DNA from 2 places in the Rhodomicrobium sp. genome. Region 2 is predicted to be linked to the other one. Evidence: riboswitches for the same ligand, from Rfam matches in the RefSeq annotation. Region 2 holds a riboswitch; the other holds the start of a gene.
What was found. A riboswitch is a leader RNA that binds a small molecule or an ion and turns the genes downstream of it on or off. The one in region 2 is predicted to bind S-adenosylmethionine.

Region 1: it holds a riboswitch for S-adenosylmethionine, as region 2 does, so the genes downstream of both, metZ (O-succinylhomoserine sulfhydrylase) here and metX (homoserine O-acetyltransferase MetX) in region 2, are expected to answer to the same signal.

What each region holds. Positions count from the first base shown of each region.
Region 1 covers NZ_JASGFR010000012.1:61,155-65,364, reverse strand. Annotated here, with positions in the region: gene QM659_RS06915 (amidohydrolase family protein) at 1-983, shown strand, start outside; gene QM659_RS06910 (hypothetical protein) at 1,180-1,947, opposite strand; SAM riboswitch at 2,203-2,280, shown strand; gene metZ (O-succinylhomoserine sulfhydrylase) at 2,321-3,514, shown strand; gene QM659_RS06900 (PRC-barrel domain-containing protein) at 3,561-3,941, opposite strand; gene QM659_RS06895 (CsbD family protein) at 4,103-4,210, shown strand, end outside.
Region 2 covers NZ_JASGFR010000009.1:19,088-23,297, reverse strand. Annotated here, with positions in the region: gene QM659_RS05450 (acyl-CoA dehydrogenase C-terminal domain-containing protein) at 1-986, opposite strand, end outside; gene QM659_RS05445 (hypothetical protein) at 1,398-1,676, shown strand; SAM riboswitch at 1,750-1,827, shown strand; gene metX (homoserine O-acetyltransferase MetX) at 1,884-3,077, shown strand; gene metW (methionine biosynthesis protein MetW) at 3,077-3,742, shown strand; gene QM659_RS05430 (pyridoxal phosphate-dependent aminotransferase) at 4,193-4,210, shown strand, end outside.

The DNA of each region.
Region 1 (4,210 bases), on a different contig from region 2:
ACTCCGAGCCATGGAACCTTCGCCTTCACTTCATGGAGGCGGTCGAGAAGCTCGGCGGCTTCGCGAGCCATCACGCCCATTTCGACAAGGCCTACCTCGTCAACATGGAGAACCTGCGTCTCAGCCAGGTCGACATGCAGAAGAAGTGGGAGATCTACCGCTACCTCAAGGAAAATTACACCCACGACGACCTCGTGGAGCGCATCAGCCGCGGCCTTGAGACGATGATCGCGCAAGGCGTGACCTATTGCCGGACGATGGTGGACGCGGACTCGACCGTGGGGCTGCTGCCGATCAAGGCGGCGGTCGAGGTGAAGAAGCGCTATGCGGATCAAATTCACTTCGAGGTCGGCGTGCAACCGCTGCAAGGTGTGCTCGACCCGGCCTCCTACGAGCAATACGCCGAAGCCTGCGCGATGGCCGATTATTGCGGAGGGCTCCCCTCGCGCGACCGTCCGCGTCCCGAAGCGCATCTCGACACGATCCTCGACCTCGCGAAACGCCTCGGCAAGCCGGTCGACGTGCACGTGGATCAGGAGAACAACCCGCTCGAAAACGAGACGGAGCTTCTCGCCGAAAAGACCATCGAGCACGGCATGCAGGGCCGCGTCTTCGGCGTCCATGCGATTTCGCTCGGCGCGAAAAGCGAGCGCGAGCAGGACCGCATCATCCAGAAGATCCTCGACGCCGACATGGGCATCGTGATCTGTCCGTCCGCCGCGCTCAGCATGGCGCAACTGCCGATGACGGCGCCGCTGCACAATTCCATCGCGCCGTTCCCGAAGCTGCTCGCGGCGGGCGTGCGGACCTATCTCGGCGTCGACAACATCCACGACCTGTTCATGCCCATCGTGGACGGCGATGTGTGGACCGAATGCCGGATGCTCATGGAGGCCTGCCGCTTCTACGACATCCAGCAGGTGGCGAAATGGGCCTGCGCGCGGCCGATCGCGGCGGAACGGCCCGCCTCGCTTGCCGCGTAATCGCTTTGCAGCGGTTGGCGATCCAGCCGGTTCCGGCACGGAATCGGCTGGATGGCGAAGGCGGAGAGGGGGGCGATAGCAGCTGTTCGGAATCTTCGAACTTAATGCCGGAGAGCCCCAACAAGCGGAAATTAAGCTAGTAGCATTAAACGGCTGTCGCCTGTCATGCAAAACACCTTGCAGGTTAGCTGTTGGTTTAGGGAGCATCGCGTGATGCTATTGCAGGGGTTTTATCTAATTTGAGTTCAAAAATATCGTTGAGTTTTGAAGAATTCACTTTCGCGCTTATGTGGTTTAAATCCCCAACCTCGAGGAAAATAGGGTCTTCTCCTTGTGTGCCTGTTTGCAGGCATATCCTGAATTCTTTTTGATAGGCAAGTTGCTTTTGCTTCTTGAATGCTACATCTTGCGATGCAAATTCGCCGTGGAACATCTCATCGTCATAGTATTCCACGAGACTCCCTCGAAACCATTGACCGCGACGCTGCAACGCTTCCTTGACCTGGGCCAGGAATGGTACGGCGGGCGTGATAACGGCATATGAACCAAATTTCAGGCATCGCTCATCAATCAAAATCTGGCTTTGGAAATCCGCTGATTGCTCTTTGTCAAGATGGAATTTTCCATCTACTGTATCATATCCGTTAGTATATATAGAATATAGACAAATTATATGCAGGTCTTCGTGGTATTGATAAGATATTGAGACGGGATCTGCTAAGTCATCTTTTGTTATCTCGATATCACCGATTCCGGGAACACTCAGCTTTATACAAATATCTTGTGGCTGCCACCACATTGAAACGCCTTCATGCGTGTCCGCCCTACCATCATCATCGATGGAACACTCCAGTTTCCTAAAATACGAAAGACGATTTAGGTAAAGTCGCCCCCGCATAAATGATTCTGCGTACCGTTCTTCGCTGAAGAATTTGATGAAGTACCAAATTTTAGTGGCCGTCATGTTTTATACCTTGGAAGCAACCTTTGCGCAGCACCTACTAGCGTCCATCGCGACCGAACGCTATGCCGATTGGAGGCAATAAGAGATTTTTGGAGCTGAACCCACAAAAAGGGCAAGAAGAAATGTCTGCTCACCACCTCTAATTGCTGCCGCTTCGAGCGCCCGTCAAATGACCGCACCCGGCCTCTTGCAGACTCCGTAAATCCGCTCGCAACCGCCGCCGCCTCTTGACACGAGACGCAACGCGGCGTTTTCTATGCGTAACGTGGTCCTTTTGCCGGCCGGCTTGCAGCCACGCTAAACAAATTGCTAAAAGGCCGCTCGCCCTCTCTCCCGAAGGCTTACGGCATTTAGCGCCCATGAGAGAGTGACGATGTCCGACCAACTGGGGCCCGATGGCCTCCATCAAGATACGCTTCTCGTCCATTCTGGCACGCTGCGCTCGCCCCACGGCGAGACTTCGGAAGCGCTCTATTTGAACTCCGGCTTTACCTATGAAAGCGCCGCCGAGGCCGAAGCCCGTTTCAAGGGCGAGGCCGAAGGCTATGTCTACAGCCGATACGGCAACCCGACCGTTACCATGTTCGAGACGCGCATCGCCTCGCTCGAAGGCGCCGAGGCCGCGCGCGGCACGGCTTCAGGCATGGCGGCGGTGTTCGCCTCGCTCGCTTCCTATCTCAAGGCTGGCGATCATGTGATCGGCGCGAAGGCCGTCTTCGGCGCAAGCCGCGCTATTATCGAGGATATCCTTCCCCGCTTTGGCATCGAATCGACCGTCGTGGACGGCAGCAGCCTCGACGCCTGGCGCGCCGCCATCCGCCCGAACACGCGGGTGCTGTTCTGCGAGAGCCCCGCGAACCCCACGCTCGATCTCGTCGATCTCGAAGGCGTCGCTGGCATCGCGCATGACGCGGGCGCGATCCTGATGGTGGACAACGTCTTCGCGACGCCGCTTCTGCAGCGGCCTCTCAAGTTCGGCGCCGACGTCGTGATCTACTCGGCGACAAAGCACATCGACGGGCAGGGGCGCTGCCTCGGCGGCGTCATTCTGTCCACCGAGAAATTCATCACCGATCATGTGCAGGGCTTTCTGCGCCAGACCGGCCCGACACTCTCCGCGTTCAACGCCTGGGTGCTGCTGAAGGGCCTCGAAACCTTGCCCGTGCGGGTCGAGCGCGAAACGGCAAGCGCGGCGAAGATTGCGGATTTTCTGAGCGAACAGCGCGGCATCGCGCGCGTGATGTATCCGGGGCGCGCGGACCATCCGCAGGCGGCGCTCGCGAAACGGCAGATGGCATCCGGCGGCCCGCTGGTGGCCTTCTCGCTCGACGTGGACAAGGACGCCGCGTTCCGGTTCATGGATGCACTTCGCGTTATCAAGATCTCGAACAATCTCGGCGACGCCAAGTCGCTGATCGCTCACCCGGCCACGACCACCCATCAGAAGCTCTCGGACGAAGCGAAGGCGGAACTTGGCATCACGCCGGGAACGCTCAGGCTTTCCGTTGGTCTTGAGCACCCGGACGACCTCATCGAAGACATAGCGCAGGCACTCGCCGGAATTTGATCGCATCCAATACCGGAGCGTGAGCCGCTCCGGTATTCGCTTATCTTCACCGATTGATCGACGGGTTCGACCAGTAAGGCTGCACGGTGTAATGCTCGTGCGTGCGGCTTTCCCAGTCCGCGCTCGCGAAGCTGTCGTCGTCGAGCGGCGGCGAGTTTTCGAGCTGTTCCTTCGTTATGTCGGTGCGGAAAGCGTCGAGATCCGCATCGTAGCTCAGCGCCGACCACGGGATGGGGCGCTCGCTCCGTCCGATGCCAAGAAATCCGCCGAAGTCCACGACGGCATAGGCGACACGTCCGCCCACGCAATCGATCATGATTTCCTCGATGGTTCCGATCCGCTCATCGTCGCTGCCGTAGACATAAGCGCCTTCGACATCGTCGCTCGAAATCAGCTTCCGGCCGGGCTTTATCGTGTCTGTTGACATGTTCAGTCCTCCTTCGCGCGAAACAAGGCCCGGGCGGTCTCGTTCCCTTACCGGCGCTTCGGCAGCAAATACGCCAAAGCTCGGTCCAAGGTTTCAACCGTCGCCTGGAACTTTCCCCGCAGGAAATCGTTCACCTCTTCAGTCAAACGGAGGACATATCCATGAATTGGGATCAGATCTCTGGGAACTGGAAACAGTTCGAGGGTAAGGTGCAACAGCAATGGGGCAAGCTTACCGACGACGACCTGACCGAAGCCAAGGGCGATGCC
Region 2 (4,210 bases):
GCGCCGGTGAGCGAACGGCCCTGAAGGCGCTCCTTCGTGTAGATCACCGCGTTCTGGCGGGCGATTTCGGCGATGCCGAGGCCCTGAATGCCGACGCCGAGGCGGGCCGCGTTCATCATCGTGAACATAGCGCGCATGCCCTGATTGGGCTGTGCCACGAGCCAACCCACTGCGCCGTCGAAATTCATCACGCAGGTCGCGGAGGCCTTGATGCCCATCTTGTGCTCGACCGCACCACAGGAAACGGCATTGCGTTCCCCTGGTTCGCCTGCTTCGTTCGGCAGGAATTTCGGTACGACGAACAGCGAGATGCCCTTGGACCCCCCGGGCGCATCGGGCAGCTTCGCGAGGACAAGGTGGATGATGTTGTTCGTGAGATCGTGCTCGCCCGAGGTAATGAAGATCTTCGTGCCTGTGATGCGGAATGAGCCATCTTCGCAAGGGATGGCGCGTGTCCTGATGAGGCCGAGATCGGTTCCGCAATGCGGCTCGGTGAGGCACATCGTCCCGGACCATTCGCCCGACACCATCTTCGGCAGATAGCGCGCCTTGAGGTCTTCGGACGCATGAGCCGCGAGGGCCGAATAGGCGCCGGCGGTCAACCCGGGATAGGGACCGAAGGCGAGGTTCGCGGAGCAGATGAATTCCTCGATGGCGAAGCCGACCGTGTGCGGCAGCCCCTGGCCGCCGTGTTCGGGCGACGCGGTCATCGACGGCCAGCCGCCTTCGACATATTTTTCATAGGCTTCCTTGAAGCCCTTCGGCGTGCGCACGGTGCCGTTCTCGAAGGCGCAGCCTTCCGCGTCACCGCTCTGGTTCAGCGGATGAAGGATTTCCTCGCAGAATTTCGCCGCTTCATCGAGCACGCTGGCGATGACGTCCGGCGTCGCATCCTCGAATCCGGGCATCGCCGATAGTTCGCGCGCGTCCCAAAGCTCGGTGAGGATGAACCGGTAATCGTCGAGCGGCGCCTTGTAGCTGGTCATCGTATTCCCTCCCTCGGTCGTTTTCAGCGCTGGTCCGCCGCTAGACGCCGGCCGTCGCGCTCCTGTACGCGTTAAGTAGTTTACGTATACGTCAATGGCAAGCAAAACGCGATCCCCCCGAAAGGCGCATAGCATTGGCTTTTGTCACAGACCTTTGTCTTCAGCGGTGCTTGTGTGGAAACCCTCGCAGACGCAACAGCTTGCGAATGCGTTCGGGATTTGGGGAGAAAAACGCCTCGCTCCTACTTTGGGAGGGGCGTGCTTCTTACCACATCACCTGGTTATAAATGATTGTGAAGCCTTGAAGTCTGACGGCAGAATCGCCGAGTTCTAAAAAAGAAGACGAGTTGCTTGCCTTATTCAAACCGGCGAATAGCGCGATCAAACTCATAAAGGGTAGGGGTGGACGTAATGCGTACAGAGAGAAGCCTGATAGCCAATATCAATAATAGGCTCGCGCCGCCGATGGAAAAGAAGATTGAACTAGTGCCCTCTCCCCCAAGGCCTAAATTCACGACGTCGATGGAGAAGAAGATCGAACATCTCTGGCTCGATTCCGAGCGGCGAGGCTGGCAATTCAATGAATTCGCCGTCGTCGTGCTGGAGGTTCTCACGGTCCTTCACCATCGCAAGGGGCTTGAAGACAGAAGCGACCAGACGCAGGACGATCTCGAGACGCAAGTCGGGTGATCGCCTTATTCTCTGCCGGGCGGCCGGGGCGCTGACTAGGCTGCTCTTGACGTAGGCCGTCCGGCGTCCTTTATTGGTGGATCGTGGTGATTTGGCCGGCCGGCTTGCAGCCACGTTAAAAAACTCGCTAAAAGGCCGTGGCTCGCCCCGGTCCCCGCGCGTTAACACGGTCGGCCGTCCGTCGAGAGGGTTGGGGCCGTTTCGCCAATGAGCAGGTTGCTTGTTACCGGCAGCGAGTACCGGACGATACCGTTAGCGTGCCAGCTATTCCAGAGCAGCGAGCCTTTGCCGCTCGATTGCGGGCGCTCGCTCGAAACCTTTCAGATTGCGTACCAGACCTATGGCGAACTTAACGCGGACAAGACGAACGCGGTTCTCGTCTGCCACGCGCTGACGGGCGACCAGCATGTCGCCGACCGGCACCCGATCACGGGAAAGCCCGGCTGGTGGGAGACGCTCGTCGGTCCCGGCAAGCCTGTGGACACGAAGCGCTATTTCGTCATCTGCTCGAACGTCATCGGCGGATGCATGGGATCGACGGGGCCGGCATCGATCAACCCGGCGACCGGCAAAACGTGGGGACTGGATTTTCCCGTCATCACCATCGACGACATGGTTCGCGCGCAATCGCGGCTTATCGACCATCTGGAAATCCCGGACCTTTTCTGCGTGATCGGCGGCTCGATGGGCGGCATGCAGGCGCTCGAATGGTGCGCGAGCTACGGCGACCGGGTCTTTTCCGCAATGCCGATCGCGACCGCCGCGCGCCAATCCTCGCAGAACATCGCGTTCAACGAGGTCGGCCGCCAGGCCGTCATGGCCGATCCGGAATGGCGCGCCGGGCGCTATCTTGAGGAAGGCACAACTCCTGCGAAGGGGCTTGCGGTGGCACGGATGGCCGCGCATATCACCTACCTCTCCGATGAAGCGCTGCACCGGAAGTTCGGCCGCAACCTTCAGAACCGGCAGAAGATCACCTTCGGTTTCGACGCCGATTTTCAGGTGGAAAGCTATCTCCGCCATCAGGGCATCAGCTTCGTGGATCGCTTCGACGCCAACAGCTACCTCTACATCACGCGCGCGATGGATTATTTCGACCTCGCCGCGGATTTCGGGGGAGTCCTCGCGAACAGCTTCACCGGGACGAAGGCGCGCTTCTGCCTCGTGTCGTTCACGAGCGATTGGCTCTATCCGACTCGCGAAAGCCGCGCCATCGTGCAGGCGCTGAATGCGGTCGCGGCCAATGTCAGCTTCGTGGAGATCGACACCGACAAGGGCCATGACGCGTTCCTCCTGCACGAGCCCGAGCTGTTCGACACTGTCCGCGGCTTCCTCGAGTCGGCTGGCGCGAAGCGCGGGCTGACGGCGGCGGAGGAGGGGATCTCCGGGGAGGGAATCTGATGACGGCCTATCAGGACCGCGCGACTTTTGCGTCGGCGCAGACGGCGCAGCACCGCATAGACCTTCTGCTGATCGCGGGAATGGTCGAGGATGGCGCGCGCGTGCTCGATGTCGGCTGCGGCACGGGCGAGCTTTTGAAGCTTCTCGAAGAAAAGAAGAAGGTCGACGGGCGCGGCATCGAGCTTTCGCAGTCCGGTGTGAATTTCTGCGTCGCAAAAGGTTTGTCCGTGATTCAGGGCGACGCAGACCACGACCTCGTGAACTATCCCGATTGGGCGTTCGATTACGCGATCCTGTCGCAGACGCTTCAGGCCACGACGCGCCCGAAGGAGGTTCTACAGGAATTGCTGCGCATCGCACGCCATGTCATCGTCTCGTTCCCGAATTTCGGACACTGGCGCATTCGCTCACAGATCCTGTTCAAGGGGCGCATGCCCATGACGTGGAACCTGCCGGAGCCATGGTATCAGACGCAGAACATTCATTTCTGCACCATCGCCGATTTCCGCGAGCTTTGCGTTGTCGTGGGCGCGAAGATCGAGCGCTCCTTCGCGCTCTCGCCGCACGGGCGCCCGCTCGGCAGCCGCGTGCCGCCCTTTCTTCACAACATCGTCGCGCAGCAGGCCGTGTTTCTGCTGACGGCGGACGAGAAAGCCGCGGACTGATAAAAAGCGCTGAAACCGATGTGAGGACGGACTATCGGCGGACAAAGAAAAAGCCGCGGGTGTCGCTTCCCGCGGCTTCGTGAGACAGGCTGTCACACAGCCCGTTGCGCCATCCAATGGCGCAACGCTACGGCGCATCAGGCATTCGCAGGAGGCTGCTCCAACGACGCCGGGACACGCACAAGCTGCTGCTCCAGCGCTGAAATCCCACTCGACATCGGATCACCTCCTTTCGTTGCATTGCTCATACGTTCAGGGTGTCATCGAACTTTTCCGATGTAAAGGGAAAGAAGAGCGGCCTGCATCAGAAAATTGTGTTCCATCTCGCGCGGCGCGGCCGGTGCTGTCCGCCTAAGTAACGAGCCGTGCTTGGCAAAGGAAACCGCTCTTGCGCGTCTTGCCCGACAGGCATAGTTTGCGTGCGCATTCCCGCATCTCTGGAGAAAGACAATGGCCTTCCTGTCCGAC